One region of the Streptomyces sp. Ac-502 genome, then DNA from elsewhere that is predicted to be linked to it. Evidence: riboswitches for the same ligand, from Rfam matches in the RefSeq annotation. Region 1 holds a riboswitch; each other region holds the start of a gene.

Region 1 (9,490 bases):
AGACGGTGATGGGCGTGGTGACGGTCATACGGGCTGCTCCTGAGGGGCGGGGGCGGTCGCGGGAGCCTGGAGGGAAGTGGACGACGGCACGGGACCGGACGAGGGCGCGGGACCGGACGATGCCGGGAGCCCGGGCGCGCCCGGCGCGAAGCGGTCCGGGGTGAACGCCCGCGCCTCCTCAGGCAGCGGGCCGCCGGTCAGCGCCGCCGCCATCACGTCGCCCGTGACCGGCGTCAGCAGCACCCCGTTGCGGTAGTGGCCGGTCGCCACCAGCAGGCCGGGCAGCGCGGTCGGGCCGAGCAGCGGCGCGTTGTCGGGCGAGCCGGGGCGCAGCCCGGCGCGGGACTCGACCAAGGGCAGTTCGGTGATGCCGGGGACCAGTTCATGGGCGTCCCGCAGCAGCTCGTAGACCCCGCCCGCGGTGACCGTGGTGTCCCAGCCCAGCTCCTCGCTGGTGGCGCCGACGACCAGCTCGCCGTTCTCGCGCGGTACGAGGTAGAGCGGGCCGCCGCGCACCACGGCCCGTACGGTGCGGGACAGAAACGGTACGCCGCCGGGCAGGCCGTCCGGCATCCGCAGCCGCAGCACCTGGCCCTTGACCGGGCGGACCGGCGGCAGCACGTCCTCGGGGACGCCCGCCAGCAGCCCGCTCCGGCTGCCCGCCGCGAGCACCACCTGCCCGGCCGTGACCCGGCTGCCGTCGGCCAGCCCGGCGCCGGTGGCGCGGCCCCGCACGACGGTCAGCCGCTCGGCCGCGGCGCGGTGGAAGGCGACCCCGGCCCGCTCACAGGCGGCGAGCAGCGCGGCGGCCAGCCGTCGCGGGTCGACCTGGTGGTCCCCGTCCACGCGCAGGCCCCCGCGCACGCCCGGCGCGAGCAACGGCTCCAGGCGCCGGCACTCGCGCCCCGTCAGCCACTCGGACTCCAGGCCGCTGCGGAGCTGGAGGGCGTGCAGATCGCGCAGGTGGGCGCGGTCGTCGGCGTCCAGCGCGACGGCCAGGGTGCCGCACCGGCGGTAGCCGACATCCAGACCGCTCGCCTCCGTCAGCTCGGCGGCGAACTCCGGATAGCGGCGCGCGGAGGCGAGATTGAGGCCGAGCAGCGTCTGCTCGCCGTAGTGCAGCTCGGTGACGGCGGCCAGCATCCCCGCCGCGACCTGGGCGGCGCCGCCGCCGGGGGCCGGGTCGGCGACGGCGGTCCGCAGCCCGAGCAGGGCCGCCCGCCAGGCGGTGACCAGGCCGATGATGCCGCCGCCGACGACGAGCACGTCCGGGCTCGCGCCGGACGCGGCGGCCGCCCCGGGGGGCGTCGAATTCCGTGCGGGTGGATGCATGGGCGTCCAGCCCCTCCCTTCGCCGGCATGACCCGGATCAGGTTCGTACGGTCGGAGGCCGCGTCAGCCTCCCTCTCAGCCCGGTCGCGTCCGGGCTCCCGCGTGTGCGTTCACCGGCAACCCTAGTACGGGCCGCCGACGCGCCGTAAGGGAGCGCCGGGTGCGGGGCGCGGGGGCCGGCGGGTTACGGGCCGTGACCTTGTGTCATAGATCTCGTCGCGCGGTGCTCCAGGTCGCGAGACACCCCGTCCTACAGTGATCGGGTGAGCGAGCAGACCCAGCCCCAAGACCCTGACCGCGCGCGCCAGGACCGCGAATCCGCCGAACGCGCGGCCGAGCGCACCCGGCGCGCCGTCATCGTCGGCGCCGGACTGGCCGGTGTGCAGACCGCCGTCGCCCTGCGCGAACAGGGCTGGCGCGGGGCGGTCACGGTGCTCGGCGAAGAGCCGCACCAGCCGTACGACCGACCGCCGCTGTCCAAGGCCGTGCTGCTCGGCAAGGCCGACGGGTCCGCCTTCGACGTCGACTTCGAGGCGCTCGGCATCGAGCTGCTGCTGGGGCGGCGCGCCATAGGGCTCGCGGCCGACTCGCGGGTGCTGGAGACGGACGCCGGGCCGCTGCCGTACGACCACCTGGTCATCGCCACCGGCGCCGAGCCGGTCACCCTGCCCGGCTGTGACGGGCTGCCGGACGTCCATGTCCTGCGCACCCTCGACGACGCCGAGCGGCTGCGGTCGGTACTGGCCGGGCAGCGTGAGGTCGTGGTCGTCGGCGCGGGCTGGATCGGCGCGGAGTTCACCACAGCGGCGCGCGAGGCGGGCTGCCCGGTGACGGTCGTCGAGGCCGCCGACCGGCCGCTGGCCGGCGCGCTGCCCGCCGAGGTCGCCGCTCCCATGGCGGCCTGGTACGAGGACAGCGGCGCCCGGCTGCGTACCGGCGCCCGGGTCGCCGCGGTCACCGAGGGCGCGGTGACGCTCGCCGACGGCGCGGTGCTCACCGCCGACGCGGTCGTCGTCGGCATCGGTGCCCGCCCCGCGACCGCCTGGCTGGCCGGGTCCGGCATCGAGCTGTCGTCCGAGGACCGCTCCGTCCTGGCCGACGAGCGGCTGCGCACCACGCTGCCCGACGTGTACGCGGTCGGCGACTGCGTCTCCTTCCCGTCCGCCCGCTACGGCAGCCGCCTGCTGGTCCACCACTGGGACAACGCCCTGCACGGGCCGCGCACGGTCGCCGCCACCATCGTCCGCGGCGCCGCCGAGGGGCCGGTGTACGACCCGGTCCCGTACTTCTGGTCCGAGCAGTTCGGGCGTTTCGTGCAGTACGCCGGGCATCACGCGGGCGCCGACGAGACGGTGTGGCGCGGCGACCCCGAGAGCGCGGCCTGGTCGGTGGTGTGGCTGCGCGAGGGCGTGCTCGTCGGACTGCTGGCGGTCGGCCGGCCCCGCGACCTGGCCCAGGGCCGCAAGCTCATCGAGCGGGGCGCGGTGCTGGACCGGCGGAGGGCGGCGGACGCGTCCGTACCGCTGAAGTCGGCGGCGGTCTGAGGCGATCCGGGGCGGTCCGGGGCGGAATCCGGGGCCGGGGCCGGGGCCGTAGCTCCTGCGGGTGGCGTGTCCGGCGGTACGACCGACAGCGCGTCCGGCGGCACGTTCGGCGGGGTGTTCGGCAGCGCGTTCGGGTGCTGTGGGCTGCGCCGATGGCGATGCCCGGCTACCGGCTGTCAGTGCGAGGTGGCAGGCTTGTCCCGTGACCGAGATTGACGCAAAGATCGATGGACTCGTCCCCGCCTGGCTCACCCTCCCCGACATCGCCGAGATGATCGGCGTCGAGGTGACGCGTGTGCGGCAGCTGGTGAAGGAGGGCCAGCTGATCGCGGTGCGCCGCGGCGAGAACCGTGCCCTGCATGTGCCGGCCGACTTCATCAAGGACGACAAGGTCCTCAAGGGCCTCGTCGGGACGCTGACGCTCCTGCGGGACGACGGCTTCACCGACGAGGAGATGCTGGAGTGGCTCTTCACCGCCGACGAGACGCTGCCCGGCACCCCCGCCCAGGCCCTGCGTGAGAACCGCGGTACGGAGGTGAAGCGCCGGGCTCAGGCGCTCGCCGTCTAGACCCGCTCCCCGCTGCGGGGCGCACCCGTGCGTCGAGTGCGTCCGCAGCCGTACCACCGTCGCGCCCGCACCCGCGGCCGCGACCGTCTTCGCACCATTGGCGTACGGGCCGGAAGGCCCGGCCCGTACGCCGTAGACCTGGGGGGACCCGTCCGATGAGCACCGCACGCCACGCCCTGTCCGACGCCCGGCTCTACCTGTGCACGGACGCCCGCAAGCGCCAGGGCGACCTCGCGCAGTTCCTGGACGCGGTGCTCGCGTCGGGCGTGGACGTCGTGCAGCTGCGCGACAAGGGCATGGAGGCCGCCGAAGAGCTGGCCCACCTGGAAGTCTTCGCGGACGCCTGCCGCCGGCACGGCAAGCTGCTCGCGGTCAACGACCGCGCCGACGTCGCCCACGCCATCGGCTCGGACGTCCTGCACCTGGGCCAGGGCGACCTGCCGGTGCCCGCCGCCCGCGCCGTTCTCGGCGACGACGTGCTGATCGGCCGGTCCACCCACGCCGAGGCGGAGGTGGACGCCGCGCTGACCGAACCCGGCGTGGACTACTTCTGCACCGGCCCCTGCTGGCCCACCCCGACCAAGCCCGGCCGCCACGCCCCCGGCCTCGGCCTGGTCCGCCACGCCGCCGCGCGGCGGCCCGAGCGCCCCTGGTTCGCCATCGGGGGATCGACGCGTCCAACCTGGACCAGGTACTGGACGCGGGCGCCCGCCGGGTGGTCGTCGTCCGGGCGATCACCGAGGCCGGGGACCCGGGGGCCGCGGCCGCCGACCTGGCGAAGCGGGTACGCGCCCGCGGGCAGTGACCGCTCCGGCGCGGGCCGCCCGTACCGCTCCGCCGTGGGCCCGTTCGTACGGGAGATGGCCCGGCGTCGGCCGGACGGTGTCCACGGTGTGGACCGGAACGCGGCTATCCGGGCATTTCGCCGGAGTCGGTTGGTGCGCGGGAAGCCGGTGGATAATCTGCACGTATGGCCCTAGGCACAGCTTCCACCAGGACTGATCGCGCACGGACCGTGCGCGACCTGCTCGCTTCCGGCAAGCAGTCGTATTCGTTCGAGTTCGCCGCCCCGAAGACGGAGAAGGGCGAGCGGACGTTGTGGAACGCCATTCGCCGGATCGAGGCGGTCGCGCCGACCTTCGTCTCCGTGACGTACGGGGCGGGCGGCACCTCCCGCGAGGGCACGGTGCGCGCGACCGAACGGATCGCCACCGACACCACTCTCACCCCGGTCGCCCACCTGACCGCCGTCAACCACTCCCTCGCCGACCTGCGCAACATCATCGGGCAGTACGCCGACGCCGGTATCCGCAACATGCTCGCGCTGCGCGGCGACCCGCCCGGCGACCCGATGGGCGACTGGGTCCAGCACCCCGAAGGCGTCCTGTACGCCGCCGAACTGGTCCGGCTCATCAAGGAGTCGGGCGACTTCTGCGTCGGCGTGGCGGCCTTCCCGGAGATGCACCCGCGCTCCACGGACTGGGACACCGACGTGCGGCACTTCGTCGACAAGTGCCGGGCCGGCGCGGACTTCGCGATCACCCAGATGTTCTTCTACGCCGAGGACTACCTCCGGCTGCGGGACCGGGTCGCCGCGGCGGGTTGCGAGACGCCCGTCATCCCGGAGATCATGCCGGTCACCAACGTCCGCCAGATCGAACGGTTCGCGCAGCTCAGCAATGCCGCCTTCCCGCCCGAGCTGGCCGAGCGCATCCTCGCGGTCAAGGACGATCCGGCGGCTGTACGCTCCATTGGCATCGAGTATGCGACGGAGCTGTGTGCGCGCTTGATGGCCGAGGGAAGTCCCGGGTTGCACTTCATTACCCTGAACCACTCCACGGCGACGCTGGAAATCTACGAGAATCTGGGTCTGCACCAGCAGTCCTGACGGCGGTTTGCCGCACCACGGCGGCCTCTCGGGGCGGCGGAAGAGGGGCGTACATGGGCTGGGTGGTCCTCTACATCGCATTCGGCTGTGTCGCCCTCTGGCTCCTGAGTGAAGTGCTGCTCCAGTACAAGGCCAGACTGCGGTGGCGGCTGCTGGCCTTCACCGGCTTCCTCGGTGTGGTCGTCGGTGTCGTCATCCCGTCGGTGATCGTGATAGCGGCCGGCGCCATCGCCTTCGCCGTCGGGCAGACCTACGTCACGCTCTCCTTCCGCAGCGGTTTCCAGTCCGGCTGGGCGCTGCGCGGCAAGCGCCGGGACAGCGGCAAGCGCGGCGACAACCGGCGGCGCCGGGCCAAGGGCGGCGGCCGGGCCGCGGACGCCGGGCCGACCCTCCAGGTCAGCGGCCTGGAGGCGGTCCCCGCCGCGGGGGAAGCGGTCACCGGGGCGGCGGACGGCGGCACGCCACCGGCCGGCACGGCCGCGTACGACGGTACGGCCGCGTACGGCAGCACGGCGGCGTTCGACGGCATGGACCCGTTCGACGGCACGGACCCGTTCGCGGGCGTCGAGGGCTCCGGGAGCGGTTACGGGGGCGGTGACTCCAGCGAGGTGTACGCCCCGCAGCCGATCCCCGAGGAGACCGGCCAGTACGGCATATACAGCTCCGACGCCCGCTCGCAGGAGCCCGGCTACGCCGCGTACGACGGCTACGGGGGATACGGGCAGGACGCCTACGGCTACGACGGCGGTTACGGCGCCGCCGCCCAGGGCGGGCAGGACGCCTACCCCGACCACTACAGCGCCTACGGCACGGACCAGGGGCAGGGCCAAGGCCAGGGGCAGGGCCAGAGCCACGAACAAGGCCACGGCCAGGGCGGACTCCCCGGTCAGGGCGGGTTCCCCGGCCAGCAGCAAGGCGGGCAGGCGCCCTACGCCGACCCGTACATCGGCCAGCAGCAGTACGCCGGGCAGTACGACCCGTACGACCAGCCCGACGCCTTCGGGGGCACCCAGGCCTACCCGGCGCAGCAGTACACCGGCGTGCAGGACCCGTCGCAGGGCCAGGCGCAGCCTTCCTACGGCGACACTCCGCCCGGCGGGGTGTGGGTCCCTCAGCAGCGCGGCAACGAGCCCACCGCCGACCAGCCGTACCCGCCCTACCAGCCCCCGCAGGACCAGAACCAGAACCAGGGCTACGACGGGCAGCAGTACCGCTACTGAGCGGCCGACGGGCGCCGACTGGTCGCGCGCGGACACCCTCGGAGCACCCGCGGACGCCCTCTGCCCGCTCGCCGGCGCCCTCGGGTCACTCCGAGCCGCGCCAGTCGTCCCCGTTCACGATCAGGCCCGCGACGAGGGCGCCCGACATCCCGGCGTGCGCCAATCCGCCGCCCGGGTGCGTCCAGCCGCCGACCGCGTACAGCCCCGGTATGCGGGTGCGGTTGGCGGGGCGCAGGAAGCGGCCGCCGGCCCCGGCCAGCGCCGGGCCCGGTATCGCTTCGCCCTCGGCGGGCGGCAGCACGGCCCGCCACAGCACCCGCTCCCGCAGCCCTGGTACCGCCGCCTCGGCGGCCGCCACCAGCCGGTCGGCGGCCGCTGCCTGCGCGGCCGTCTCCCCGGCAGCCCCGGAATCCCCGTCGGTTACCGCGGTGGGCGGCACGGCCAGCTCTCCGTACGGCGCGATCGCGGCGCTCAGCGTCACGGCCTCGTGGCCATCGTCCGGCCGGGACGCCGGATCGTCCGGGCGCAGCACCGTCACCGTCGGACGCTCGCACAGCGCCCCGGGGCCCGCCCCGAAGAGCGTGCCCAACTCCGCCGCACGGTCGGCCGCGTGGACCACCGTGCGGTGGACCGCGTCGGCCGGCCGGGGGCCGCGCAGCGCGAGGGCGACCGTGAACCGCCCTGGCGTCCGGCGGTGTGCGTCGGCGTCGGGCCGTACGTCGTCCGCGCCCCACGGCTCCGCGCCCTTCAAAAGGGCCGTCAGCCGCTGCGGAGCCACGCCCGCGACGACCGTGTCCGCCTCGACGACCCCGCCGTCGCGCAGCTCCACACCCGCCGCCCGGCCGTCCGCCTCGACGACGCGCGTCACCTCGGCGCCGAAGGTGAACTCTACCTTCCGGGCCAGACAGCGCTCGTACAGCGCGTCGGCCAGCGCCCGGATGCCGCCGCGCGGATACCAACTTCCGAAAGTCTGCTCCATGTACGGCAGGACCGCGGCGCTCGCCGGGGCGGTGCGCGGGTCGAAGCCGTACGCCAGGGCGTAGCTCTCCAGGAGGGCGGCCAGCCGCGGGTCCTTGAGCTCGTGGGCGGCGATGCCGGCGAGGGAGGCGTCCGTGACCGGCTTGCGGCGCCCGAACAGCCCGCGCTTCGGCAGCGCCGGGTACGGATCACGCCCGAGGACCTGCCAGTCGGGCCACAGCGGCTCCTCCAGCAGCGGGCGGCGGGTCCGGTCCCAGGCGTCGCGGGCGCGGCCCAGGAACGCGCTCCAGCGCTCACCCGCGCCCGCGCCGAGCGCGCCGTCCAGCGCCGCGAGCACACCGGCCCGCGACGCGTTGGGCAAGGACACGGCCGAGCCGTCGGCGAAGACGTGCCGGGCGGCCGGGTCGACCTGGGACAGCTCGACGACGCTCTCCAGCGGCTCGCGGCCGGTCTTGACGAACAGGTCGCGGTAGACGGCGGGCAGATGCAGCAGCCCGGGGCCGGTGTCGAAACCGAAGCCCGCGCGCTCGAAGCGGCGCACCGCACCGCCGTAGGTCGTCCCACGTTCGTACACCGCCACCCGGTGGCCCGCGACGGCCAGCCGGGCGGCGGCCGCCATCGCGCCCATCCCGGCGCCGATCACCGCAATCCGTGCCATGCCTGCGACTTTATCCGGCACCACTGACAACGCCGCTCCCGCCCGGTACCGGCGGCCGCACCCGGGCCCGTACCGCGCAGTCCGGACGGCCCGCCCGTGCTCGTACGGCGATGGCCGGACGGCCCGCCCGATCCCGTACCGCGCCGGCCGGACGGCCCGGCCCGGCGGGCGCCCTGGCTCAGCCCACCGGCGTCGAGCCCTCTCGTGCCGCCGCCAGGTGCCGCTCCTCCCGCCGCTGCCGCCTGCGCCGCAGGAAGCGCCGTACCCGCGACCACAGGAACGCCACCAGCACGATCCCGGCGACCAGCAGCACACCGGCGACGATCGCCGCGGCCACCGGGTGGAACACCGCGAAGACCACGATGCCCGCGACCCCGAGGTCCTCCAGGGTGCTCAGCACGAAGTTGCTGGCCGGTTCCGGCGAGGTGTTGACCGCCATCCGCGTGCCCGCCTTGACCAGATGGCTGACCAGCGCGCTGGTGCCGCCCACCGCGCCCGCCGCCAGCTCGGGCAGCGACCCGTCGTGACCCGCCAGCAGCGCCGCCACGACCCCGCCGGACACCGGTCGTACGACCGTGTGCACGGCGTCCCAGACCGAGTCCACGTACGGGATCTTGTCGGCGACCGCCTCGATCAGGAAGAGCACCCCCGCGACGATCAGCACATCGGCGCGCTGCAACGAGGCGGGCACCTCGTCGGCGGCTCCGGTGGCTCCGAGGACGCCGAGGAGCAGCACGACGGCGTAGGCGTTGATGCCACTGGCCCATCCGCTGGTGAAGACAAGGGGGAGTACCGACACGCAGAGATCGTAACCAGCCGCTGCGCGCCGGTGCTCAGGTTTGAGTATGCGTACTCAGTCGCCGAGATGAGTAGGTACGCGGATGGGCTGCGACCTGCGCGGACGGAAGAGTGTGCAGCACGGAAGGGACGCCGGGCCGGCACCGCCGGCACGGGGCGGCGGAACGGCACGGCAGCCCGGACGTGACGGGGGAGCACGGGGGAAGATAGGGGGCTCCACAGGGGAAAGTACGGGGGTACGGGGCCCCACGGGGGAAGCGCTGTCCTGGACGGATCGCCGGGGGAACGATCCGGTCCGGGGCAGCGCGCCTGGTACGGAACAGCGGCGGCGGCCGGCTCACGAAGCCGGCCGCCGCCGCTGTGTGCGCCCCGGGGCGCACTCGGGGGCACTCCGGGTGCGGGACGGGCACCCGGAAGCGTCCGCGGGCGCCTACGGGTGCCCGCTCACCCGCCCCTGAAGGAGCCGGGACAGCGACGCGTGCACGTCGTCGATCGACCGGTGCG
Region 2 (9,490 bases), 4.2 Mb from region 1:
CACGGCCAGTACGGTCGTCCCCAGCTCGCCGAAGACTCTCCGCAGCTCGACGACCAGGCGCTCCCGCAGGCCGCGGTCGAGCTGGCCGAGCGGCTCGTCCAGCATCAGCAGCCGTGGCCGCGGCGCGAGGGCGCGGGCCAGCGCCACCCGCTGTTGTTCGCCACCGGACAGCGCCGCCACAGCGCGCCGCTGGGCCCCCGGCAGGCCGACCAGGTCCAGGAGTTCGGCCACCGTACGCTCCTGTTCGGCACGCGAGGCGCCGCGCATGCGCAGGCCGAAGGCCACGTTCCCGCCGACGTCGCGCTGCGGGAAGAGCTGGTGGTCCTGGAACATCAGCCCGACGCCACGGCGGTGTGTGGGCACGCCCGACTGGTCCCGTCCTTCCAGGAAGACGCGCCCCGCGTCGGCGGCTTGCAGTCCCGCCACGACCCGCAGCAGCGTGGACTTGCCGCTGCCGCTGGGCCCCAGTACGCACACGATCTCCTGCGCGGCGACGCTCAGACCGACCGCGTCCAGCGCCGGCGGCTGCCCGGTACGGAAGCGGACGGTGACGTCGTCCAGCCGCAGCAGTGCCTCGTCCGCCGTGTCCGCGTGTTCCGCCATCTAAAACTCTCCGGCCTGATCGGTACGGATGCGCTCCAGCGCCAGCAGCGCGCCCGCGCACACCACCATCAAGATCGTGGACAGCGCCATCGCCTGTCCGTAGTTGAGTTCTCCGGCGCGTCCCAGCAGCCGTGCGACGGCCACCGGCAGCGTCGGGTTGTCCGGCCGCGCGATGAAGACCGTCGCGCCGAACTCGCCCAGCGACACGGCGAAGGCGAAGCCCGCGGCGACCAGCAGGGCCCGTCGCACCAGCGGCAGGTCGACCTCGCGCCACACCCGCCAGGGCGAGGCTCCCAGCACCGCGGCCGCTTCCCGCAGCCGCTCGTCCACCGCGCGCAGCACGGGCAGCATGGTCCGTACGACGAAGGGCACTCCGACCAGCGCCTGCGCCAGTGGCACCAGCCACCACGAGGACCGCAGATCGAGCGGCGGCTCGTCGAGAGTGATCAGAAAGCCGAAGCCGACGGTCACGGCCGAAACCCCGAGGGGCAGCATCAGCAACGCATCGAACCCTCGCACCAACCGGCCGCCCCGCTTCGTCAGCGCGGCAGCGGCCAGCCCGCCCACCACCAGGGCGATCAGCGTGGCGGCGGCCCCGTAGGCGAGCGAGTTCCACAGGGCGTTCAAGGGGGCGACGGCAAAGGTGCTGTCCATGGAGGCAGCGGATTGCAACGCCCGGTAGAACGTGAACCCGTAGCCGTCCGGCCCGGCGAAGGACCGTTCGATCAGCACCGCCAGCGGCACCACCAGCAGCAGCGCGATCACGACGAGCGTCCCCCACAGGAGCGCCCACTGTCCGGCGCCACGCGGCCGCCGCACTGTCTGCGCCGGGTCGACGAGCGTGAGGGCGGCCTCCCGCCGCCGTACGGTCCAGGCGTGCAGGGCCAGCAGCGCCAGCACGGCGGCGAACTGGAGCAACGTGAGAACGGCAGCGGTCGGCAGGTCCAGGAAATCGGCGGTCTGCCGGTAGATCTCCACTTCCAGTGTGGAGAACGTCGGCCCGCCGAGGATCTGCACCACACCGAAGGAGGTGAAGGTGAAGAGGAAGACCATCAGTGCGGCGGCCGCGACGGCCGGCCCCAGGGCGGGCAGCGTCACCCGCCGCCAGGCGCCCCAGCGGGACGCCCCGAGCACCCGGGCCGCTTCTTCCTGCCGCGGGTCGAGCTGCCCCCAGAGGCCGGACACGGTCCGTACGACCACGGCGTAGTTGAAGAAGACGTGCGCCAGCAGGATCGCCCACACCGAGGTGTCCAGCCGTACGCCCCACAGGTCGTCCAGCACCCCGCCGCGCCCGACCAGCGCCAGGAACGCCGACCCGACGACCACCGTCGGCAGGACGAACGGCACCGCGACCACGGACCGCAGCAGCTTCTTTCCGGGGAATTCGAAGCGCGCGAAGACATACGCGCCGGGGAGCGCGATCAGCAGCGTGAGCCCGGTCGAGGCCGCTGCCTGCCAGGCGGTGAACCACAGGACGTGCAGGACGTCCGGGTCGGTGAGCACCTCCCCGGCACGGCCCAGCTGCCACTGTCCGCCGTCCTTCAGGCCGCGCCCGACGATCGCGGCGACCGGGTAGGCGAAGAACAGCGCGAAGAAGGCGAGCGGCAGCGCCATCAGGGCGAGCCGGGTGGCCGTTCCCCGCGCGCGGCGCGCCCGCCCCTGACGGCCGGTTACTTCAGAACGAGCGAGGACCACTGCTTGATCCACTGTTCGCGGTTCTTGGTGATCGTCTCCGGAGCCACCGTCTGCGGCTTGTCGATCTTCTCGCCGTACTTGGTGAACAGCTCCGGCACCTTCGCGTCCTCACGCGCCGGGTTGACGAACATCTGGAGCGGCACGTCCTCCTGGAACTGCTTGCTCAGCAGGAAGTCCAGCAGCGCCTTGCCGCCCTTCTCGTTCTTGGCGCCCTTGAGCAGGCCCGCGAACTCGATCTGCCGGAAGCAGGTGCCGGTCGCGACACCGGTGGGGGCCTCCTTGGGCTCCGGCTTCTTGCCCAGCACCTCCACCGGCGGGCTCGACGCGTACGACACCACCAGGGGCTTGTCCCCCTTGCCCTGGCCGGCCGCCGACCCCGAGAACCGCTCGTTGTACGCCTGCTCCCAGCCGTCCACGACCTCGACGCCGTTGGCCTTGAGCTTCTTCCAGTACTCCTGCCAGCCGGATTCGCCGTACTCGGCGATGGTGCCGAGCTGGAAGGCGAGCCCCGGCGAGGACGTGGCGGAGTTCTCGGTGACCAGCAGCCCCTTGTACTCGGGCTTGAGCAGGTCGTCGAAGGTCTTCGGCGGCGCGATCTTGTGCTCGGCGAAGTAGGCCCGGTCGTAGTTGACGCAGGTGTCGCCGTAGTCCACCGGCGTCACCCGGTGCTCCGCCTTGTCGAGCTGGAGCTCGTCGGACACGCTCTCCAGCCCCTTGGCCTGGTACGGAGTGAAGATCCCTTCCTTCAGCCCCCGCGACAGCAGCGTGTTGTCGATACCGAAGAAGACATCACCCTGAGGGTTCCCCTTCGACAGGATCGCCTGGTTGACGGCCTTGCCCGCGTCCCCGCCCTTGAGCACGTCGACCTTGTAGCCGGTCTGCTCGGTGAACTCCGCCAGCACGGATTTCGAGACGTTGAAGGAGTCATGGCTGACGAGTGTGACGCTCTTCGGGTCCTTGCTGCCGCTGCCGCCCGAGCCGCACGCGGCGAGCGCCGTCATGCCGGCCGCGACGGCCAGCGCCGTGACGGTGATCCTTCTGGTGGTGCTCACTGAATTCCTCCTGGCTGGCCAGGAAGAGACGCGGCCCCGCCCGGCGCTCCGCGAAGGAGGCCGGACGGGGCGCAACAGCATGAGTGACGACCGAACTTCCTACCCGGAATGACCCGGGCGAGGTTCAAGGGTCTGCGGCACCTCGGTGTCCGTGACGCTAGGTCCGTGACACTGCCGCACTCTCAGCGCTGTGGCGCTCCCCTGTCGGAATGTGCATTTGTTCGATCACACCGTACCAGCGGGCGGTCAGCGCTCCGAGGCGGCGAGCTGCCCGCAGGCGCCGTCGATCTCCTGCCCGCGCGTGTCGCGGACCGTCACCGGCACGCCGTGCGCGGCGATGGCCTCCACGAACGCCTTCTCGTCCTCGGGACGGGAGGCGGTCCACTTCGAACCGGGCGTCGGGTTCAACGGAATGAGATTGACATGAACCCGCTTGCCCTTGAGCAGCCGGCCCAGCAGGTCGCCCCGCCAAGCCTGGTCGTTGATGTCCCGGATCAGCGCGTACTCGATCGAAATCCGTCGACCGGACTTCTCCGCGTACTCCCACGCCGCGTCCAGCACCTCACGCACGTTCCAGCGCGTGTTGACCGGCACGAGCGTGTCGCGCAGCTCGTCGTCCGGCGCGTGCAGCGACACCGCGAGCCGGCACTTCAGCCCCTCGTCCGCGAAGCGCAGCATCGCCGGCACGAGACCGACCGTGGACACCGTGATGCCCCGCTGCGACAGCCCCACCCCGTCGGGCTCGGGGTCGGTCAGCCGCCGGATCGCGCCCACGACCCGGTTGTAGTTCGCCAGCGGCTCGCCCATGCCCATGAAGACGATGTTGGACAACCGGGCCGGCCCACCCGGCACCTCACCGTCCCGCAGTGCCCGCATACCGTCGACGATCTGATGAACGATCTCGGCGGTGGAGAGGTTCCGGTCCAGCCCGGCCTGCCCCGTGGCGCAGAACGGACAGTTCATACCGCACCCGGCCTGCGACGAGATGCACATCGTGACCCGGTCCGGGTAGCGCATCAGCACGGACTCCACGAGGGTCCCGTCGTGCAGCTTCCACAGGGTCTTGCGGGTGGTGTCGTCGTCACAGGAGATGTGCCGCACCACACTCATCAGCTCGGGCAGCAGCTCCGACGCCAGCTTCCCCGCGCCGCGGCCGGAATGTCGGTCCACTCCGCCGGGTCGTGCGCATACCGCGCGAAGTAGTGCTGCGACAGCTGCTTGGCACGAAACGGCTTCTCACCGACCGCGGCCACGGCTTCACGCCGCTCGGCGGGGGTGAGATCGGCAAGGTGCCGCGGGGGCTTCTTGGCTCCGCGCGGCGCGACGAAAGTGAGTTCTCCGGGCTTAGGCATGGTTCTTCCAGTGTCGCAGACGCGCCTCTGTGACCTGCCCCACGAGCGTGCCGTCGTGGTGGTTGGTGGGTGTCATTGGGGGTTGCTGGTTGTCCTTGCACGGCCCACAGACGGCCCGGATCGATCGCAGGAAGCCCAGGTCAGCGAGGCAGCAGCCCCCAGCGCAGGCGGGCGGGAGAGGCGCCATTTTCCCACCGCCCGCGCTCCCGGGCGTGCGAAGCTGGGAGGGGCGACCGCCATGCCGTCGGCGAAGGGAACGTCACGTGCCACAGACCTCTCCGCGAGGTACGTACCTGCAAATCACCGAGTCTCTGCGCCAGAAGATCAAAAAGGGCAAGATTACTGAGAGCTTGCCGTCTGAGGCAGAACTCATGCGCACGTACGGTGTAGGCCGAACTACCGTGGGTCGCGCCCTGAGCGTCTTGAGGAATGAAGGCGTGATTGAGTCCGTGCAGGGTGTCGGCTGGTATGTGGCGGGCACACGTGATCGTCGACCGCTGGTAGAGCGCATGACGGATCTTCTTCGCGCCGAAGATGTCACGCCAGGCGCCCCCTTCCCTTCGGAGAAGGAGCTGGGCGAGCAGTTCGGAATGTCCCGCACCGCCGTGCGGACCGCCATCGCACAGTTGGAGGGAGCGGGCCTCGTAGAGATGGGCCCGGGGCGCCGGCGGCGGGTGCGCGCCCTCCCTCCCAAAGAGGGGACCTCGTAGCTTGGACAGCATGGATCTCACAGAGCGGGCCTACGGCCTCGCTGAAGCGCTCCTGTCCGAACCTCTGCCCCGGCGCTGGCAGCACTCTCTCGGAGTTGCCGAGCGGGCGCGCTCGCTCCGCCTGATACTCGGAAGCGAGGCTCCCGTACTGGAAGCCGCAGCCGTACTGCACGATGTCGGTTACTCGCCTGAGATCGCGTTCACGGGATTTCATCCGCTCGATGGCGCCCGCTATCTGCGGGAGCACACAGACATGAGCGAGCGAGTTGTTCGCTTGGTCGCACACCACTCTTGCGCCTTGCTCGAAGCCGAGGAGAGAGGGCTACGCGAAGAGCTGGCAAGCGAGTTCGACTTGGAGCGCCCTCACCTCGTAGACGCCCTACTCTATTGCGACATGACGACCACTCCGGACGGACGCCCGACCACTTCTCAAGCGCGAGTCGCCGAGATTGTCGGTCGGTACGGGCCGGACACAATCGTTGGTCGCTTCATTCAACGCGCCGCCCCCAATATTCATGCCGCCGTTCGACGCGTTGAGGAGCGATTGAGCACCGAAGAAACGCCGAGTCACCCTATGTAAGGCACCTTGCGTGCGGCGTCCAGTCCATGAGAGATCCGCAGGCGCATCGACGGGTGAATAGTCAGAGTTTCGAGGTCCGTTGGCGAAACCCAACGGACCTCTTTGGATTCTTCACTGGTCCGGAGGGCGCCGCCAACCGGGCGGGCGCGGAAGCAAATAGAGAATTGCTGTCGAACCTCGCCATCATCGTACTTCATGACGTGTTGAGGATCGGTGTAGATCCCCACGATACTCAACACAACTACCTTTATGCCAGTCTCTTCTTCGACTTCTCGCACAACCGTCTGCGAAATACTTTCACCGGCGTCATGGCCACCACCCGGAAGTGCCCACAGGCCATTATCGGTCTTGTGGATGAGCAGCAGGTTCCCCTGCTCATCTCTGACCACGGCGGTCACGGAGGGAACCACCGAGTTGGCCTTCGGGGCGGCAGGGTCGCGGAAATAATCAATGCGACTCATCAGACACCTTCACATTCAGTAGGTGACGTTATGCGCCGGGCGCTTTCCCAGACGCGTTCTAGACTTTCTGCGTATGTACCGAACAGTTCCCCGCCGGGGACACGCTGCAAGTGCAGCACGGGAGCCATATAGGCACCTACTCCGTACACATGCCCGTTCGCTAGCAGTTCATCATCAGCGCGATAGATCGAATTGTAGAGCGTTGTGTCGTGAAGCCTAAACTCCACACCTGGAAGCCTGAATAACGGGGCATAATTCACCAGCGCATTGCGAATCTTTCCCGCCATCGCCGCCCCGATCCCTTCATCTTCACCGCGAATGGATACGGCCTGGCTAGCTGGGGCTCCGAGCATGAATCGAATCGGCACGCCGGCCGCTGACTTCTCGCGCACGAGCCGATGAAATCGGGAATCCTCCGTGAGCCAGAATCCTGAGTAAACCAACAGATCAAAATGCGTTTGCGCGTTGGAATACAGCTTTACCCATGCGTCTTGCGGGACGACAGATCGGTGAGGATAAAGCCTTACCAGCTCTGAACTACTCGACTCGGTAACTTCTTCGGAAGTGCGTTCATCCGGCCAGAGATATGAGACTTCGCACTGAACCATCGAAGCCAGGGCGTACTGGAAACGCCTGTACGGCTTACGTCTTGGTTCGGAGATCCAACGCTCAACAGTTTTCGGCGAGACCCCCAAGCGCTCGGCCACCTGCTCCAACTTGAGTCCACTCGCCACAATCGCCCCGCGGATCCGCTCGTTCGCCATACGACTTCTCCCGTCTGGGACGCCCTGGGACGACTTCGACCCTAGCGAGTCGGGGGCAGGTCGTACATGCACGGAGTCCAACGTCCCCGGCTTCGCGACCAAGCTGAGACATGTCGCCGAACGAGGGCGACGACCACCCATCAAGGCCTAGCTCCGGCCGGGCCCTTGACGGAGATGCGAGACAGGTATTACATGTATCGCATCGGCCTGAACGCCTCAGCTACGAAGAGGCAGAAGGGCGCTGCTCGACCTGCACGAACTCCGCCCGGAGGGCCCCGTGAGACGGGCCCAAAGGAAGCGGGTCTTCCTTGAGAACTCAACAGCGTGCTGTCCCCAGTCACCTGCACACGGGTGGTCGATGGGGACCGCCTCCGGCCCAGCAGTTGCGGGCGCGGGAGGCCGCCTCCGGCCCTGGCACGGCCCGGGAGGCCGCTCGGAGCGATCCGGGCAACAGGAGCCGTCCCCTGCACTTGGGCGGCCCGGGGCCACTTCCTCCCCGGGGTGAGAAAAGGAGCGCCGCCCACTGACCTCTCCGGGAGTGGGCGCGGGCCGTTACGCCCCGGCCTTCCAGCCGGCGGTGTCCGACGGTCACCGATCACCCGAGGTTCCTTCGAACAGAGGAGCCCTGATGAGCCACCGACGAACCATCTAGGCGCTGTCCGCGCCTGACCAGCGCTTTCAGCGATGCCCATCGCGTCACCACCGCGCACCACACATCTCCGCGCGGTCGAGCACCAGTGCTCGCGGTCCTCTCTGCCCGGCCGCCTTCGGGCGACGCCGGGCGGAGTGGTGCCGCGGTTGCTCGTGCTGAAGAACGGCCTGCACACAACCGATGTCCGCCCCGGCCCGCTTTCTCAGGGCCTGGCCGGGGCGCTGCCGTTTCCTTCGAGAGGAACGCCTGTCATGAAGATTCCCACCCCTGACCACGCCATGGCTGCGGACCTGGTCGCCCAGGAGCCGAGCGCCGCCGACCTGGCCGCGATCGAAACCGAGATGCCGGTGCTGGTGGCGGAGGTTGAGCTGCTGGACGCGCGGATCGCGGCGCTGGACACCCCGGTACCGGAGGTGACCATCCGCCGCATCCGGCGCGCCCGCCGCAAGCTGATCGCCGCCCGCCTGGCCCTGGCCAACCGGCCGGGCGAGCCCGTGCCGGAGGTGGCGTGATGGCCGCCGCCGAATTCGCCGCGGCCTACATCGCGCTGTTCACCGCGCACCACGCCGCCGACTACCTGACCCAAAGCGACCGCATGTCGGCCCGCAAGGCCGGCTGGACGGAACAGGGCGCCGACGGCAAGCCGGTCCGGCACACCGGGTGGGGCGCGAACCAGCTGCACGCCGCCACGCACAGCGTCGCCGAACTGCTGACGCTGGGCCTCCTGGCCACCGTGGTCCACCTGTCCCTCCCCGTGTGGAGCGTGACGGCCGCCGTGGTCTGGATTCACCTCACGCACTCGTTGATCGACCGCAGGTGGCCGGTGCGGGCCTGGATGTGCCGCACCGGGGCCGGCGGCTTCGTACGGCGCGGCGGGATGCCGCTGGTCGATCAGTCCATGCACCTGGTCTTCGGCCTGTTCCCGGCCGCTCTGCTTATCGCGGGAGGTGCCTGATGACGCGCCGACCGCGCGCCACGCTGCGCCACCGCCTGTGGCGGCGCCTTCACCCCCGCGCCTACCGCGCCGGGCAGCTTGCCGAACAGCGGCACGTCCTGGACACCGCCCTCGACTACACCCGCACCGACGTGATCGGGGGCGTGTCATGACGGTCTCGGCCCTGGAGAGGTTCCGGGAGCGCGCGCAGCACGACCCGGACGTGTCCTGGCTGCTGAACTTCGCCAGGAGCGCGGTGCAGGCCGGCCGCTACCAGTCGGCGCTGATCCGGCGGCTGTCCGCGGAGCTGGAGCAGGCCCGTCATGATCCGCTGACGGGCCTGCTGACGCGGGCCGGCTTCGAGCAGTGCGCCCCGCACGTCTTGAAGGCCGGGCCGTGCGCCGTCCTGCTGATCGACCTGGACGGGCTCAAGCGGCTCAACGACCAGTTCGGCCACGATGCGGGCGATGCGGCGATCCGGGCGACCGGCGCGAGCCTGATGGAGGTCCTGGAGTCGCACCCGGGCGCGTCGGCGGGCCGGTTGGGCGGAGACGAGTTCGCCGCCGTGGTGCCGCTGCCGGAGACCGTTGCGCTGCCGTGGCTGCTGCGCGGCCTGCACGGCTCCATCACCGCCCCGTTCCGCCACCGCGGCCGTGATGACCTGACGGTGGGCGCCTCGATCGGCGC
Region 3 (9,490 bases), 2.3 Mb from region 1:
CGGGCCGGCGCCCCGCCACTGGTGGCCTTCCTCGACCGTACGGACCGACTCGTACCGATCGGGGAGGAAGAGGTGTGCGACACGCTCGACTCGACACTGGACCGCATTCTTTCGGAGGCGCAGAAGGCGGGGTGAGCGGGCGGCCGCTGCCGGACCGCTGCCGGAACGGCCGGCCCGGGCCGCGCGCCCGGCCGGTTCAGGGCAGGGCTCACGCCCGACCTCCGGGCGCAGGGCGGAACTCGCATCCGATCGCCGCTTCAGCGCGCGCGACGCCGCCTGCCGCTGCCCGCGCCCCGGCCGGCACCCCGGCCCGCGCGCCGTCCTGTGCTTCGCCCCGTGCTCGGCCTCGTACCCCGCCCCGGACCTCGGCGGGCGCCCCGGCCCGCCGCCAGGCCCGTCTCCCGGTCCGCCGAGACCACCAGTGCGGCCAGCAGAGTGGTGAGCGGTACGGACGCGACCAGGCCGATGCTGCCCACGAGCGTGCGGACGACCTCCTCGGCGACCACCTCGCTGGTGGCGACCGTACCGACACTGCTCTGTGCGATCGTGAACAGCAACAGCAGTGGCAGTGCCGCGCCCGCGTAAGCGAGTACGAGCGTGTTGACGACGGATGCGATGTGATCGCGGCCGATGCGCATCGCCGACGTGTAGAGCTTGCGCCGGCCTGCCGACGGGTCGGCCTCCTTCAGCTCCCATACCGCGGCGGTCTGAGTGACCGTCACATCGTCGAGCACGCCCAACGACCCGATGATGATGCCCGCCAGCAGCAGCCCGCGGATCTCGATGTCGGGGTAGAGGCCGTGCACCAGCCCGGTCTGGTCGTCGGTGTTGCCGGACAGCAGGGCCCAGTCGATGAAGAGGGAGCCGAGCAGGCCGATCAGCAGCAGCGAGACCAGTGTGCCCAGTACGGCGACGGACGTACGCGCCGTCAGCCCGTGGCACAGGTAGAGGGCGACCAGCATGATCGCGCTGCCTCCGACGATGGCGACCACCAGGGGATTCGCGCCCTGGAGGATGGCGGGGAGGATGAACAGCGTCAGGACCAGGAAGCTCACGACCAGCGCGACCAGTGCCAGGAGCCCGCGCAGCCGCCCGACCACGACGACCGCCGCGGCGAAGAGGGCGGCGAGCACCCACATCGGGAAGGTGCGGTCCACATCGGTGACCGAATACTGCAGGTTAATGGGCGCTTTGGGGGCGTACGCGACCACGACCCCTTGGCCGGCTTCGTAGTGCCGCGTGGCCTCGGGCGTCACGATCGACTCGAACCGCCGGCCCGTGTCCTTCCCGGTGGTCACCTCGATGACCGCCCGCTCGCAGTGCTTGGCCTGCTGGGGTCCGGAGGAGGGGGTTGCTGCTGCGAAGGTTGCTGTTGCTGCTGGGCGTGGACGTCCGCGCAGTTCACTTCCTCGACCTTCACCACCTTCGCCTTCTCGGTGGGCTGGTCGAAACCGATGCCGGACGGCTTGTGACCGGGTGCGCCGCCCGGCCACAGCACGACCAGCCCGGCCAGCACCGCGGCGGCGAACGGGATGAGCACCGCCGCGATGACCTTGCGGAGGTGGCGCGAGACGGGGGCCGCGGGGCCGTGCCCGTGACCGTGTCCATGCCCGTGGCTGTGGCCGTGTCCGGAGCCGTGGCCGTGGCTGCGCCCGTGGCTGTGGCTGCCGCCCTCGTCTCCGGCCCCGGGCTCGGCTCCGAGCTCGGCTCCGGACACGGCCCCGGGCCCGGCCCCCGGCATGGGCTCGGACGCGGGCCCGGACATGGGCTCGGGCAGGGGCCCGGACCTGTGCGACGAACCGGAAGTGTGGTCGTGCGCGGAGTGTGAAGGCTCGTTGCTGGTCACCGCCCGATCATCGCAAGAACTGGCAGGGCCCCCTGTTCACCGCGCCACACCGGCCGCTACCGTGGTGTCACCTTTGCAATCGCGGGAGCTTGGAGCACCGGGCTGAGAGGGCGCTGACCTCCGTACGGAACGTCCGGCCGAAGCCGGGAACGCCGCCACGGACATCGCTGCGTCGACCGCCGAACCTGTTACCGGGTAATGCCGGCGTAGGGAGTGGGTCTTCATGACTCTGCAGGATGCACGCACGCCCGAAAACGGCCAGGGCTCCGCCACGGAGATCGGCTGGCACAAGGGCTACCTCACCGGATCGCGCCCCGACCTCAGGGTTCCGGTCCGTCGTGTGCACCTCACCAACGGCCAGGACGTGACGCTCTACGACACGTCGGGACCGTACACCGACCCCAACATCGAAACGGACGTCCGCCGCGGCCTGGCGCCGCTGCGGGAGAACTGGATCATCAGCCGCGGGGACACCGAGGAGTACGCGGGCCGCCCGCCGCGGCCCGAGGACGACGGCCTCAAGCACACCTCGCCGCGCGGCGGCCTGAAGAACCTCGACGCGGTCTTCCCCGGCCGCCCCCGGCAGCCGCGCCGGGGCCGGGGCGGCGCCGCGGTCACCCAGCTCGCGTACGCGCGGCGGGGCGAGGTCACGGCGGAGATGGAGTACGTCGCGATCCGCGAGAACTGCTCCCCCGAATTCGTACGGGACGAGATCGCGGCCGGCCGGGCGGTCCTGCCCGCCAACGTCAACCACCCGGAGATCGAGCCGATGATCATCGGCAAGAACTTCCTGGTCAAGGTCAACGCGAACATCGGCAACTCCGCCGTCACCTCCTCCATCGAGGAGGAGGTGGAGAAGATGACCTGGGCGACCCGCTGGGGCGCCGACACGGTCATGGACCTGTCCACCGGCCGCAACATCCACACCACCCGCGAATGGGTGCTGCGCAACTCCCCCGTGCCCATCGGCACCGTCCCCCTCTACCAGGCACTGGAGAAGGTGGACGGCAAGGCCGAGGAGCTGACCTGGGAGATCTACAAGGACACGGTCATCGAACAGGCCGAACAGGGCGTGGACTACATGACCGTCCACGCCGGGGTCCTGCTGCGGTACGTGCCCCTGACGGCCCGCCGCAAGACCGGCATCGTCTCGCGCGGCGGTTCGATCATGGCGGCGTGGTGCCTCGCGCACCACAAGGAATCGTTCCTCTACACCCACTTCGAAGAACTCTGCGAAATCCTCGCCTCCTACGACGTCACGTACTCCCTCGGCGACGGCCTGCGCCCCGGGTCCATCGCGGACGCCAACGACGAGGCGCAGTTCGCGGAGTTGCGGACGCTCGGCGAGCTGAACACGATCGCCAAGCGCCACGGCGTACAGACGATGATCGAGGGCCCGGGCCATGTCCCGATGCACAAGATCAAGGAGAACATCGACCTCCAGCAGGAGATCTGCGAAGAGGCCCCGTTCTACACGCTCGGCCCGCTGACCACGGACATCGCCCCCGCGTACGACCACATCACCTCCGGGATCGGCGCGGCGATGATCGCCTGGTGGGGTACGGCGATGCTCTGCTACGTCACGCCCAAGGAGCACCTGGGCCTGCCGGACCGGGACGACGTGAAGACCGGCGTGATCACGTACAAGATCGCGGCCCACGCGGCGGACCTGGCCAAGGGGCACCCCGGGGCCCAGGAGTGGGACGACGCGCTGTCCGACGCGCGCTTCGAGTTCCGGTGGGAGGACCAGTTCAACCTGGCCCTCGACCCGGACACGGCCCGCGCCTTCCACGACGAGACACTGCCGGCGGAGCCGCTAAGACGGCGCACTTCTGTTCCATGTGCGGGCCGAAGTTCTGCTCCATGAAGATCTCGCAGGACATTCGCCGCGAGCACGGTGGCGACCTGGCGGCCGGCGCGGGGGCGGATGCGGAGGCAGAGGCCGGAATGGCCGAGAAGTCGAAGGAGTTCGCGGCGGCGGGGAATCGGGTGTATCTGCCGATCGCGGAGTGAGAGTTTCCGAGACTGTGACCTCCAGTCACAGTCTCGCGAAACTTCTGGCACGTCATCCATAGGGGGTTGACCTGCGAACTCGCGTGAACCCTCACGAAAAATGAGGGTTCAGTCGATACATCCGGCACGATCGCTCCGGGTTGTCCACAGGCTGGTGCGAGCCCCGGAGCATGACTATCGTGCGACGACGAACGGGCCCGAAGCCGCAAGTAGCGATTGCGACTTCGGGTCCGCTCATCTCCTACTTGGGCGGCAACTCTGCGAGGTACACAGGGTGCCCGTCGTTACTCATCCCCTGTTGGCGGATGCAGCGGTGCTTCTGGAGGAAGCGCAGGCACGCGTGGACGCGCTGCTGGGACAGCCCGGTTTTAGCGGCCAGCGTCTCCGTCGAACAACTGATCCGTCCGGCTTCGGCCAGCGTGGGCAGGATGTACACGGCGACAGCCCATACGTCCTCGGTGAGGCGCAGCCGGGCCTTCCACTGGGCGAAGAGGTCCTCGGTCGTGAGCCGCAATGCGCGTTTGTCCACGACCGGGCCGACGTCCGCCTTGGGCTGCAGCGTTTCGGCCATACGAGTCCAGGCCCGCTCGGCCCGCCGTAGCGTATCGAGGACCTCCGTCTGGAAGCTCTCGTTGCGCACTTCCAGGCGGGTCAGGGCTTCAGCCATTTCTTGTGGCGTGACGACCGATTCGGGGGGCGGCGGGTCCGGCGGCCGGTTGCGGCTGATCTCCGACACCTTCAAGGAGTACGAGCCGTCCCGTTGAACGGTGAAGATGACCTCTGAGACCCACTCCTTGAAGAGGGCGGCATCCGGTTTGTTGCAGGCGTTCACCAGTTGGATCAGCCCCTGGAGATTTACCACGTGCAAGTCTCGGCGCCACTCCCGACCTGCGGGAATGCTGAGACCGTAACGTGAGGTTACGTTCTCGAGCGTGGACTTGCCGCCAGGGTGCACATGGTCGGCGAGCGCCTTGCGCGCGTTGGTATGGCCCAGTTCGCGGCACAGGTCGATGGCCGGGAACCAGTGTTCGCCGTCCGGCATTGTCAGCCTGCGCAGTCGGGTCGCGGTTGCTGCGTAGACGAAGTCGTTGATGTCCAGCGCGTCTCGCCGGGCCCGCTTGCCCGGCGGTTTCTCGCATTCGCTCATCGCGAATCACCTCCACCGCCGAACGTAAGTCCCCCGCCACCCCAACCCCCGCCCGATAAAACGGATTTCACTCCATCGGGGCGGGTCTGCCGCACGCGCCGCGGGGCCCGTCACCGGGCCCCCGCGGCATGGTTCGTCGGCGCTATTCAGGGTGGTGGTCCGGACCTCCGTAGTCGGGGCTGGTGAAGTCCGGGCTGGTGAACCTGGGTCGGGGAGCGGCGGGCGGGCCGCCGTCCGGGCTGGTGAAGTCGGGCCGTGAGTAGCCCAGGGTCGGGATACGGCCGCCGTCGACGCCGCGGCGCGGTACGTACCGGGCCGTGCCGTGGCCGTTGACGCCGGCCGGGTCGGACAGGGCCTCGCGCAGGAACGGCAGTATGCCGCGCTCCAGGAGCGCCTGCCGCCAGGCGTCCCGGGCGACGTCCACCTCCCGGTCCCGGGCGCCCCGGTCGTCAGCGGTGCGTGGGGCGCGGAGCGAGGTGGAGCCGTTGCGCCAGGCCGCGTGGACCAGGCTGGCCATGGCGACGAGTGCCCCGGCGGCGGTGATCGCCGCGAAGATCCAGCCGACGCTGATCATCGGCTGGGCGGCGGCCGGGTCGGTACCGATCGTCCGCAGGACGTACCCGATGACCAGGAACAGGACGGCGGCGACCCCCGCCAGTACCGGGGCCAGCACCGCGAGCATCGCGGCCAGTCCGGCACCGGCCGGTTCGGCGACCTCGCCCACGGTCGTGGCGAGGTCGATCCCCGGTCCGCCCGCGGAAGCGCCTTTCTCCTCACGGCCTTCCACGCCGCCGGCGTCCGGTGCGGGCGCCGGAGCGCGCAGCTCCTCGCGGAGCCGTACATAGTGACGGTATTCGGCCGTCGCGCATGCCGCGATGGCCGACGTGGCGCTGAGCGCCATGGTGCGCAACTGCTCGGTGTTGAGGTGCTTCGTCGCCGCGGAGGTCATCTCCGGTCGGTATTCCGCGGTGCGCAGCGCCTCGTCGAGGAGCCGCGCGAACTCCGCGCGGTCCTCGCTCAGCAGGTGCGGAGCGCTGTTCATGTGCATCCCCCGATGCTCCGTAGGGCCGTACAGGCCGGCGTGGGCCGGGCAGTGGGCGGAAACGGAGGAGAGCCTGCTACGGATAGACCGATGGTAGAGCGCCTCCGGCACGGGGTGACAGGGTGTTTGCGGAAATAAGGACCGCTCCTGCGTGGCTCGGACCCCGCTGCTCCACTTCCCTACCTTCCGCTACCCCTGCCCGGATAACGGTCAGGCACTCAGGGGAAGTTGTACGACCAGTAGCTTTCCGGCCATGGTGATCCCGCCGTCCATGGCGATGGCCAGCCCGTCGGCGTAGAGGTGCGGGCCGTCGACGGCGATGCCCTCGCCTTCGTCGTCCTCGCCGCCGACCTCGCCGAGGAGGTACGGGATCGGGCTGTGGCCGTGCACGACGCGCCGGCCGCCGTAGGTGTCGAGGAGTTCCCGTACGGCCATCGGGCCGGCTTCCTCGTCGCGGAAGGCGAACCGCTTGGTGAACTTGCGGAACAGGTCCCAGACCTCGTCCGCGTCGCTGCGCGTGAGGACGTCGTGGACGGTGTCGTTGACGTCCTCGATGGAGTCGCCGTACTCCAGGTAGGCCGTGGTGTCGGAGTGCACGAGCAGGTGCCCGTCCTCCTCCGAGACGGCGTCCAGCCGGGCCATCCACTGCAGGTGGTGGTCCTGGAGGCGGTCCATGTCGGTCTTCTGGCCGCCGTTGAGGAGCCAGGCGGCCTGGAAGGACGCCGTGCCGGCGCCGGACTGGACCGGGATGTCACCGAACCGCTTGGCGCCGAGGAGCAGCAGTTCGTGGTTGCCCATCAGGGCCTTGCAGTAGCCGCCGGCCGCCGCGGCCTCGGCGGACAGCTGCATGACCAGGTCGATCACGCCGATGCCGTCCGGGCCGCGGTCGGTGAAGTCGCCGAGGAACCACAGGCGGGCGTTGCCGGCGGCCCACTGGCCGTCGGCGTCGATGAGGCCCTCGGCGGCGAGCGCCTCGCGCAGTTCGTCGTAGTAGCCGTGCACGTCGCCGACGACGTACAGCGGTCCGCCGCCCTCCTGCTGCTCGGCGGCCGGTACGGCCGACTCGGGCACCGCCGCCAGGTCGACGGTCGGGCGGTCGATGAGGGTGTCCGTACGGGTGACGGGCGGGAGGTCCGTACGGCCCTCGGCGCCACCGGGGGCGTCGGCCCGGGCGTCGGCGCCGATGACCGGAAGGGAACGTTCCGTGGGCGTGTACTCGGGCGGCATGCCGTGTGGAGCGGCGGACGCGCCCACGGATGCCGGAGGAGCCGTCGGCCGCGGGGGGGCCGCGGGTGCCGGGGGCACCGGCGGAGCAAGCGGCTGCCCCGGAGCCGGAGGTTGTGCCGGCATGGTCCGCACCATGGGTCCCACACTGGCCCCCTGAGTCATCGACCCCTCCACCGTCGCGCCGCCGTGCACCTCGCGGACCTTGCCTGGTCGACGGCGGTCCGTGGTGTCGTGCGCCCATCATAGGAATGCCGCTCGCGGGTTGTGACGCACCCGGGGGTGGTCAATCGCTCGGCGCCCGGTGTTCGCTGCCGTTTTCTCCGGGATCCACCCGATTTTATCCCGGGCGGCCGGATGGCGGGCGGGCGGCGCGGCGATGGCGGGAGGACGGTACGACGTACCGAAGTCGCCCGGTGGGTGCTCGGCGGGGTGCTCCGGCCCGACACCTCGCCCGGACACACCTCCGGCCGTGCGGACGCGAAAGGCGCGTCCACACGGCCGCTCGAACGTGTGACGGTCGGACCCGGAGGGCCTCCGCGGTGACCGGCGGGGTCAGGCCCCGGACGGTCCCCGCGGCGGACTGACGGTCGTCCGTGTGGACCTGCGCTGGGAGGAGGTCCGCACGATCAGATCGGTCGGTATCACCTGCTCGACCGGTCGTCCGCTGTCCAGTCCTTCGATGGCGTCGATGAGGAGCTGGACGACGGCGGTGCCGATCCGGCGGGGTTTGAGGGAGAGGGTGGTGATCGGGGGTTCGGTCGTGGCGTAGACCGTGGACTCGCTGCAGCAGACCAGCAGCAGGTCCTCGGGGACGCGCAGGCCGTAGCGTCTGGCCGCCGCCAGCAGGTCGGTCCCGTTCGGGTCGAACAGGCCGTACACCGCGTCCGGACGGTCCGGACGGGCCAGCAGGCGGTCGGCGGCCACCGCGCCCGCGCACGGGTCGTGCGCGGGGTAGGACTCGTACACCGGGTCCTGTCCGACGCGCTCGCACCAGTGCAGGTAAGCGGTGGTGGAGAGCCGGGTGTAGGTGTCGGTGGTGGTGCCGGTGAGCAGGCCGATGCGGCGGGCGCCGGCGTCGGCTAGGTGGTCGAGGAGGCCGAGTACGGCCGCCTCGTGGTCGTTGTCGACCCAGCCCATCACGGGGAGGGTTCCGCCGGGGCGGCCGTCGGAGACGACGGGGATGCCGTGCCGTACGAGCTCGGTGACGACGGGATCGCCGTCGGCCGGATCGATGACGACGGTGCCGTCGAGGGCGACGTTCGACCAGACGTCGTGGCGGGAGGTCGCGGGCAGGATGACGAGGGCGTAGCCGCGGGCGAGCGCCGCCGAGGTGGCGGCTCTGGCCATTTCCGCGAAGTACGCGAATTCGGTGAAGGTGAAAGGTTCATCCCCGTACGTGGTGACGGTCAGGCCGATGAGCCCGGACTTGCCGGTACGGAGCGTGCGGGCGGCGGCGGAAGGGCGGTAACCCAACCGGTCGGCCACCTCGCGGACGTGGCGACGGGTGGCATCCGGAAGCCGGCCCTTGCCGTTGAGCGCGTCGGAGACAGTCGTGATGGATACCCCGGCTGCGGCGGCCACGTCCCGGATGCCTGCCCGCCCCAGCCGGCGACCGGTAGACCGGCTCACCTGGTGCTTCCCTGCTGCTGTCATGGCGAGCCGATAGTAGGGCTCGGGCGGTCCTTTCGCGGGGCGCTGTGTGCGGCAGTGGAAAGGCACGTTTCTGCATGCCCGCATGCCCCTCGTGCCCTGTGAAACGAAGGGAGTTGGGGGTGTTCACTGGTGACTGTCGGAGGAACGTTGGGAGTCGTCGGCGGATTGGTCCAGGTCTCGAAGCGGTCTCAAGTCACCTTCACGAGGGATGCGCGCCACGGCGCGAGCCACCGGCGCGTGACGCAGGGCGTAGCGCTCCCCAAGGGCTGTGCGCGGTGGGGACGGGCTGCGAGGTCGATCTTCAGGGGGCTTTCCTCCTGTACGGACGATCTTCCCGGCAGGGGGGATCGTCCGCGGTGAGGCGGGGCGCCTGGGTGAGGCGGGCCACAGGGGGAGTGGGGCCGTCGGTAGGCGGCGTGGTCTACGAGGGTGGGTGATCCGCCGGGGTTGGGGCGGCCACCAGGGGGCCGCCGGGGGCAGGGTGGCCATCGGAGATCCGTCGGCGGCGGGGCGGCCACCGGGGTCCGTCGGGGGCGAAGCGGCCACCGGGGTCTGTCGGGGG

The links. Region 1 has a riboswitch for thiamine pyrophosphate ahead of thiO (glycine oxidase ThiO). Riboswitches for the same ligand answer to the same signal wherever they lie in the genome.
Region 2: linked by a shared signal. The riboswitch ahead of ACEXOX_RS34035 (thiamine ABC transporter substrate binding subunit) and the one ahead of thiO (glycine oxidase ThiO) in region 1 are both predicted to bind thiamine pyrophosphate.
Region 3: linked by a shared signal. The riboswitch ahead of thiC (phosphomethylpyrimidine synthase ThiC) and the one ahead of thiO (glycine oxidase ThiO) in region 1 are both predicted to bind thiamine pyrophosphate.

Annotation. Positions count from the first base shown of each region.
Region 1 covers NZ_JBHFFO010000001.1:3,245,523-3,255,012, reverse strand. Annotated here, with positions in the region: gene thiS (sulfur carrier protein ThiS) at 1-28, opposite strand, end outside; gene thiO (glycine oxidase ThiO) at 25-1,332, opposite strand; TPP riboswitch at 1,330-1,445, opposite strand; gene ACEXOX_RS14610 (NAD(P)/FAD-dependent oxidoreductase) at 1,596-2,876, shown strand; gene ACEXOX_RS14605 (Rv2175c family DNA-binding protein) at 3,079-3,444, shown strand; partial or broken gene thiE (thiamine phosphate synthase) at 3,600-4,249, shown strand; gene metF (methylenetetrahydrofolate reductase [NAD(P)H]) at 4,415-5,332, shown strand; gene ACEXOX_RS14590 (hypothetical protein) at 5,386-6,552, shown strand; gene ACEXOX_RS14585 (phytoene desaturase family protein) at 6,638-8,188, opposite strand; gene ACEXOX_RS14580 (DUF4126 domain-containing protein) at 8,367-8,987, opposite strand; partial or broken gene ACEXOX_RS14575 (TetR/AcrR family transcriptional regulator) at 9,417-9,490, opposite strand, start outside.
Region 2 covers NZ_JBHFFO010000001.1:7,446,247-7,455,736, reverse strand. Annotated here, with positions in the region: gene ACEXOX_RS34045 (ABC transporter ATP-binding protein) at 1-603, opposite strand, end outside; gene ACEXOX_RS34040 (ABC transporter permease) at 604-2,217, opposite strand; gene ACEXOX_RS34035 (thiamine ABC transporter substrate binding subunit) at 2,274-3,350, opposite strand; TPP riboswitch at 3,429-3,563, opposite strand; partial or broken gene rlmN (23S rRNA (adenine(2503)-C(2))-methyltransferase RlmN) at 3,597-4,702, opposite strand; gene ACEXOX_RS34025 (GntR family transcriptional regulator) at 4,732-5,412, shown strand; gene ACEXOX_RS34020 (HD domain-containing protein) at 5,423-5,992, shown strand; gene ACEXOX_RS34015 (NUDIX hydrolase) at 5,980-6,453, opposite strand; gene ACEXOX_RS34010 (helix-turn-helix domain-containing protein) at 6,453-7,217, opposite strand; gene ACEXOX_RS34005 (DUF6284 family protein) at 8,121-8,381, shown strand; gene ACEXOX_RS34000 (DUF3307 domain-containing protein) at 8,381-8,824, shown strand; gene ACEXOX_RS33995 (hypothetical protein) at 8,824-8,976, shown strand; gene ACEXOX_RS33990 (GGDEF domain-containing protein) at 8,973-9,490, shown strand, end outside.
Region 3 covers NZ_JBHFFO010000001.1:5,551,984-5,561,473, forward strand. Annotated here, with positions in the region: gene ACEXOX_RS25115 (SsgA family sporulation/cell division regulator) at 1-135, shown strand, start outside; partial or broken gene ACEXOX_RS25120 (YibE/F family protein) at 258-1,765, opposite strand; TPP riboswitch at 1,918-2,076, shown strand; partial or broken gene thiC (phosphomethylpyrimidine synthase ThiC) at 2,070-3,859, shown strand; gene ACEXOX_RS25130 (Bro-N domain-containing protein) at 4,101-5,006, opposite strand; gene ACEXOX_RS25135 (hypothetical protein) at 5,149-6,054, opposite strand; gene ACEXOX_RS25140 (metallophosphoesterase) at 6,259-7,437, opposite strand; gene ACEXOX_RS25145 (LacI family DNA-binding transcriptional regulator) at 7,828-8,928, opposite strand.